Regions from separate parts of the Streptomyces sp. NPDC039423 genome, predicted to be linked through region 1. Evidence: predicted binding sites of a transcription regulator. Region 1 holds the regulator's gene; the other holds the start of a gene.
The links. Region 1 encodes HrcA, which represses chaperone genes, less so after heat shock. Its sites were predicted from a motif close to TTNGCACTCNGNNNNNCNGAGTGCNAA; they were not measured.

Region 1 (3,203 bases):
AGCCCGAGGCGGTGCGCGACGGGCGCGCCGGGGCGGCGGCCGGGCGCACCAGCGTCACCGGGCGGCCCTCCAGGAGGAAGCCGCGCGGCGCCATCGGGAACACCCGGTGCTTGCCGAACCGGTCCTCCAGGGTCACCGTGCCCGCCTCGCAGCCGATCACCGCCCCGCAGAACCCGGTGCTCACCTCCTCGACCACCAGGTCCGGCTCGGCGGGTACCTCCGGCACCGGGGCCGGACGCTTCCAGGAGGGCGTCAGGTCAGGGTCGTAAGCGCGCATTCGCCAGACGCTACGACACCCCGAACCGGCGGGCCAGCTCATCGCGTTGGGCGCGTACGAACGCGGCGTCGACGACCGCCCCGTGCCCCGGCACGTACAGCGCGTCCCCGCCGCCCAGCTCCAGCAGCCGGTCCAGGGCGGCCGGCCAGCGCGACGGGATGGCGTCCGGGCCCGCCTGCGGGTCGCCGGACTCCTCCACCAGGTCCCCGCACAGGACGACGTCCCTGGAGCCGGGCACGAGCACCGCCAGGTCGTGGCCGCTGTGCCCGGGGCCCACGTTGGCCAGCAGCACCTGGCGCCCGCCCAGCTCCAGGGTCCACTCGCCGGACACCAGGTGGTGCGGGGCCACCAGGACGTCCGCCGCCTCCAGGGCGTCCGTGGCGCCGACCCCGTGCCGCACGGCGTCGGAGCGCAGCCCGTCCCGGTCCCGGATCAGCACGGTGTCGACGCCGACCGCGCCGTACACCTCCGCCCCCGAGAACGCCGCCGTGCCGAGCACATGATCGAAATGCGGATGGCTCAGTGCGATGTGCGTCACTCTCCGGCCGCCCATCAGCGCCTGCGCCTGGGCACGGATCGCGGCGCCCTCACGGAGCGTCGCGCCCGTGTCGAAGAGCAGGGCGCCCTCCTCGCCGACCACCAACGCCGTGGTGGCGTCCCACACGGGCAGCCTCTTGCGGCCCACGCCGTCGGCGAGACGCTCCCACCCGAAGTCTTCCCAACTGACGTCCATACCGCGACGCTATCGGCATCCACCAGCGCCGTCGCGCGGTAGCGTGGTCGGCCGCCCTTGCTAGGGGCGTACCCCGGCGCCGTACACTTGCCGGGGGATGGTTGGCACTCGGGCAGGGCGAGTGCCAGCGCAGCAGACGGAACAACGGCCAGCTGGAGGTGCGCGCGATGCTCAGCGAACGCAGACTCGAGGTACTGCGCGCCATCGTCCAGGACTACGTCGGCACCGAGGAGCCCGTCGGCTCCAAGGCGCTCACGGAGCGCCACAACCTCGGCGTCTCGCCCGCCACCGTGCGCAACGACATGGCGGTGCTGGAGGAGGAGGGCTTCATCGCCCAGCCCCACACCAGCGCGGGCCGCATCCCCACCGACAAGGGGTACCGCCTCTTCGTCGACAGGCTCGCCGGCGTCAAGCCGCTGTCGTCGCCGGAGCGGCGCGCCATCCAGAACTTCCTGGACGGCGCCGTGGACCTCGACGACGTCGTCGGCCGTACGGTGCGGCTGCTCGCGCAGCTCACCCGGCAGGTCGCCGTGGTCCAGTACCCGTCGCTGACGCGCTCCACCGTGCGTCACGTGGAGCTGCTGTCGCTGGCACCGGCCCGGCTGATGCTGGTCCTGATCACCGACACGGGGCGGGTCGAGCAGCGCATGGTCGACTGCCCCGCGCCGTTCGGCGAGACGTCCGTGGCGGACCTGCGGGCGCGGCTCAACAGCCGCGTCGTCGGGCGGCGCTTCACGGACGTGCCGCAGTTGGTGCAGGACCTCCCCGAGTCCTTCGAGGCGGAGGACCGGGGGACCGTCTCCACGGTGCTGGCCACCCTGCTGGAGACCCTGGTGGAGGAGACCGAGGAACGGCTGATGATCGGCGGCACCGCCAATCTCACCCGCTTCGGGCACGACTTCCCCCTGACCATCCGGCCGGTGCTGGAGGCGCTGGAGGAGCAGGTGGTGCTCCTCAAGCTGCTCGGCGAGGCCAAGGACTCGGCCATGACCGTACGTATCGGGCACGAGAACGCCCACGAGGGCCTCAACTCCACGTCCGTCGTCGCGGTCGGCTACGGTTCGGGCGACGAGGCAGTCGCCAAACTCGGCGTGGTCGGACCGACCCGCATGGACTACCCCGGAACGATGGGAGCGGTACGCGCAGTGGCACGTTACGTCGGACAGATCCTGGCGGAGTCGTAAGTGGCCACGGACTACTACGCCGTACTCGGCGTACGCCGCGACGCGTCCCAGGACGAGATCAAGAAGGCGTTCCGCAGGCTCGCCCGCGAGCTGCACCCGGACGTCAATCCCGATCCGAAGACGCAGGAGCGCTTCAAGGAGATCAACGCCGCCTACGAGGTGCTGTCGGACCCGCAGAAGAAGCAGGTCTACGACCTCGGCGGCGACCCGCTGTCCTCCTCGGGCGGCGCGGGCGCGGGCGGCTTCGGCGCGGGCGGCTTCGGAAACTTCTCCGACATCATGGACGCCTTCTTCGGTACGGCGTCCCAGCGCGGCCCCCGGTCGCGCACCCGGCGCGGCCAGGACGCGATGATCCGCCTGGAGATCGACCTCAACGAGGCGGCCTTCGGCACGACCAAGGACATCCAGGTCGACACGGCCGTCGTCTGCACCACCTGCTCCGGTGAGGGCGCCGCGCCCGGCACCTCGGCGCAGACGTGCGACATGTGCCGCGGCCGTGGCGAGGTCTCGCAGGTCACCCGGTCCTTCCTGGGCCAGGTCATGACCTCCCGCCCCTGCCCCCAGTGCCAGGGCTTCGGCACGGTGGTCCCCACCCCGTGCCCCGAGTGCGCGGGCGACGGCCGGGTCCGGTCCCGCCGTACGCTCACGGTCAAGATCCCGGCCGGTGTGGACAACGGCACCCGTATCCAGCTCGCCGGCGAGGGCGAGGTCGGCCCGGGCGGTGGTCCGGCCGGTGACCTGTACGTCGAGATCCACGAGCTGCCGCACGCGGTCTTCCAGCGGCGGGGCGACGACCTGCACTGCACGGTGACCATTCCGATGACGGCGGCCGCGCTGGGCACGAAGTGCCCGCTGGAGACGCTGGACGGGCTGGAGGAGGTCGACGTCCGCCCCGGGACGCAGTCGGGCCAGTCCATCCCGCTGCACGGGCGCGGAGTGACCCATCTGCGCGGCGGCGGACGCGGTGACCTCATCGTGCACGTCGAGGTCCAGACGCCGTCGAAGCTCG
Region 2 (3,203 bases), on a different contig from region 1:
ATCGTCGACGCGATCAAGCTGCTGGCGCGCACGGAGGGCATCTTCGCCGAGACGGCGGGCGGGGTGACCGTGGGCGTGACGAGGAAGCTGATCGAGGCGGGCGTGCTGGACCCGTCGCTCACCACGGTCGTGCTCAACACGGGCGACGGCCTGAAGACCCTCGACGCGGTGGCGCCGACCACCGGCCCGACCGCCACCATCCGCCCGAGCCTGGACGCCTTCCGCGCCGCCGGCCTGGCCTGACCGACTGAGAGGCAGCACCACGACATGAGCGTCAACGTCCGCATCCCCACCATCCTCCGTACGTACACGGGCGGCCAGGCCGAGGTCCCGGCGGAGGGCGCGACCCTCTCCGAGGTCATCGAGTCGCTGGAGAAGAACCACCCGGGCATCGCCGCGCGTGTCCTGGACGACCAGGGCAAGCTCCGCCGCTTCGTGAACGTGTACGTCAACGACGACGACGTGCGCTTCGAGGACGGTCTGGCCACCGCCACGCCCGACGGTGCCGGCGTGTCGATCATCCCGGCCGTCGCGGGCGGCTGCTGACGTACGCAGCGTGACGGACATTGCCCCCTCCGCGAGAGAAAGCGGAGGGGGCAATTCTGCATGGTTGAGCGCGGTAGAGTTGGGGAAGTCCCCGCCACCGCCTGTGCCGCACGCATATGAGAAGGTGCGCGGTCGCGACAAGATGCAGTCAATGTGAGCCCGAGAGTTGCGCCATTTGCGCGCTTTGCCCGGCCCGACTTGCCCGGGATTTTGGCTACTTCAGCCCCCTTTTCCGTTCACGCGTGCTCGGATTTCTCGTCCGATTGACCTGTTGCAGACGGCAGTTGGGCAGATACATTCAGCGGCGGTCGACGCGTTCCGGCGCACGCCTCCACCTGTCAGGGGGGCGAGGTCTGACCCGGGTCCGCGAAGTGCGGTCCTGTGCAAGGGCCAGTAATAGGGGAGTTAGGCATGGCTCAGGGCACCGTCAAGTGGTTCAACGCGGAGAAGGGGTACGGCTTCATCGCGGTCGACGGTGGTGCGGATGTTTTCGTCCACTACAGCGCGATCCAGATGGACGGCTACCGCACCCTTGAAGAAGGTCAGCGGGTCGAGTTCGAGATCTCGCAGGGCCAGAAGGGTCCGCAGGCGGACATGGTCAAGCTCGCCGCCGGCTGAGAGCCGCGTCGCGATCGACCGACCATCGACTGTCGACATCGCAAGTCTCGTCAGTACCGCACGTCAAGAGCCGAGGGGCTCGCGTTCCAGGGGACGCGAGCCCCTCGGCGTTCGTCCGGGCCCGTGGCATTCGCCCGGGCCCCTCGGTGTTTCTCCGGGCCGGCCGGGACGCGCCGCGCCCCCGGGCGGAGGCCCCCGAGGGGGTTCTCTCCGCGAGAGGCGCTTGCACTCGCAGGGGTCGAGTGCTAATCATTGGCGTTAGCACTCTGAAGGTGAGAGTGACAACGAAGGACCGGGTCGGTGAGGTCCGCAGGCCGGTGGGGCAAGGAACCACCTCAGGCAGGCAGACCGTCCGTCGCGGGCGCCAGCGCGGTCCGGAGCATCCACCCCAGTCCGGGAGGACCACTTCACATGGCCAAGATCATCGCGTTCGACGAGGAGGCACGGCGCGGCCTCGAGCGCGGCATGAACCAGCTCGCCGACGCCGTCAAGGTGACCCTGGGCCCCAAGGGTCGCAACGTCGTCCTCGAGAAGAAGTGGGGCGCCCCCACGATCACCAACGATGGTGTCTCCATCGCCAAGGAGATCGAGCTCGAGGACCCGTACGAGAAGATCGGCGCCGAGCTGGTCAAGGAAGTCGCCAAGAAGACGGACGACGTCGCCGGTGACGGTACGACCACCGCGACCGTCCTCGCCCAGGCGCTCGTCCGCGAGGGTCTGCGCAACGTCGCCGCCGGCGCCAACCCGATGGCCCTGAAGCGCGGCATCGAGACCGCCGTCGAGGCCGTCTCCGGCGCGCTGCTCGAGCAGGCGAAGGATGTCGAGACCAAGGAGCAGATCGCTTCCACGGCCTCCATCTCCGCCGCCGACACCCAGATCGGCGAGCTCATCGCCGAGGCCATGGACAAGGTCGGCAAGGAAGGCGTCATCACCGTCGAGGAGTCCCAGACCTTCGGTCTGGAGCTGGAGCTCACCGAGGGTATGCGCTTCGACAAGGGCTACATCTCGGCGTACTTCGCCACCGACATGGAGCGTATGGAGGCGTCGCTCGACGACCCGTACATCCTGATCGTCAACTCGAAGATCTCCTCGGTGAAGGACCTGCTCCCGCTGCTGGAGAAGGTCATGCAGTCCGGCAAGCCGCTGCTGATCATCGCCGAGGACGTCGAGGGCGAGGCCCTGTCGACCCTGGTCGTCAACAAGATCCGCGGCACCTTCAAGTCCGTCGCCGTCAAGGCCCCGGGCTTCGGCGACCGCCGCAAGGCCATGCTGAACGACATCGCCATCCTCACCGGTGGCCAGGTCATCTCCGAGGAGGTCGGCCTCAAGCTCGAGAACGCCGGCCTGGACCTGCTGGGCCGCGCCCGCAAGGTCGTCATCACCAAGGACGAGACCACCATCGTCGACGGTGCCGGTGACAGCGACCAGGTCGCGGGCCGCGTCAACCAGATCCGTGCCGAGATCGAGAACTCGGACTCGGACTACGACCGCGAGAAGCTCCAGGAGCGTCTGGCGAAGCTGGCCGGCGGCGTGGCCGTCATCAAGGCCGGTGCCGCCACCGAGGTCGAGCTCAAGGAGCGCAAGCACCGCATCGAGGACGCGGTGCGCAACGCCAAGGCCGCCGTCGAGGAGGGCATCGTCGCCGGTGGTGGCGTGGCCCTGCTCCAGGCCTCCTCGGTCTTCGAGAAGCTCGAGCTCGAGGGCGACGAGGCGACCGGCGCGAACATCGTTCGCCTGGCGCTGGAGGCCCCGCTGAAGCAGATCGCCGTCAACGGTGGTCTCGAGGGCGGCGTCATCGTCGAGAAGGTGCGCAACCTGCCCGTCGGCCACGGCCTGAACGCCGCGACCGGCGAGTACGTCGACATGATCGCCGAGGGCATCATCGACCCCGCCAAGGTGACCCGTTCCGCTCTGCAGAACGCGGCCTCCATCGCGGCGCTGTTCCTCACCACCGAGGCCGTCATCGCCGACAAGCCGGAGAAGGCCGCGGCCGGTGCTCCGGGCGGCATGCCGGGCGGTGACATGGACTTCTGATCCTC

Region 2: a site for HrcA is predicted at 1,423-1,449, ahead of groL (chaperonin GroEL). Genes of this name have one in related genera too.

The regions. Positions count from the first base shown of each region.
Region 1 covers NZ_JBVKAH010000001.1:505,403-508,605, forward strand. The annotation lists gene ACZ7LK_RS02140 (DUF3097 domain-containing protein) at 1-277, opposite strand, end outside; gene ACZ7LK_RS02145 (MBL fold metallo-hydrolase) at 288-1,010, opposite strand; gene hrcA (heat-inducible transcriptional repressor HrcA) at 1,178-2,194, shown strand; gene dnaJ (molecular chaperone DnaJ) at 2,195-3,203, shown strand, end outside.
Region 2 covers NZ_JBVKAH010000006.1:411,374-414,576, reverse strand. The annotation lists gene thrC (threonine synthase) at 1-243, shown strand, start outside; gene ACZ7LK_RS21690 (ubiquitin-like small modifier protein 1) at 268-546, shown strand; gene ACZ7LK_RS21685 (cold-shock protein) at 958-1,164, shown strand; gene groL (chaperonin GroEL) at 1,576-3,198, shown strand.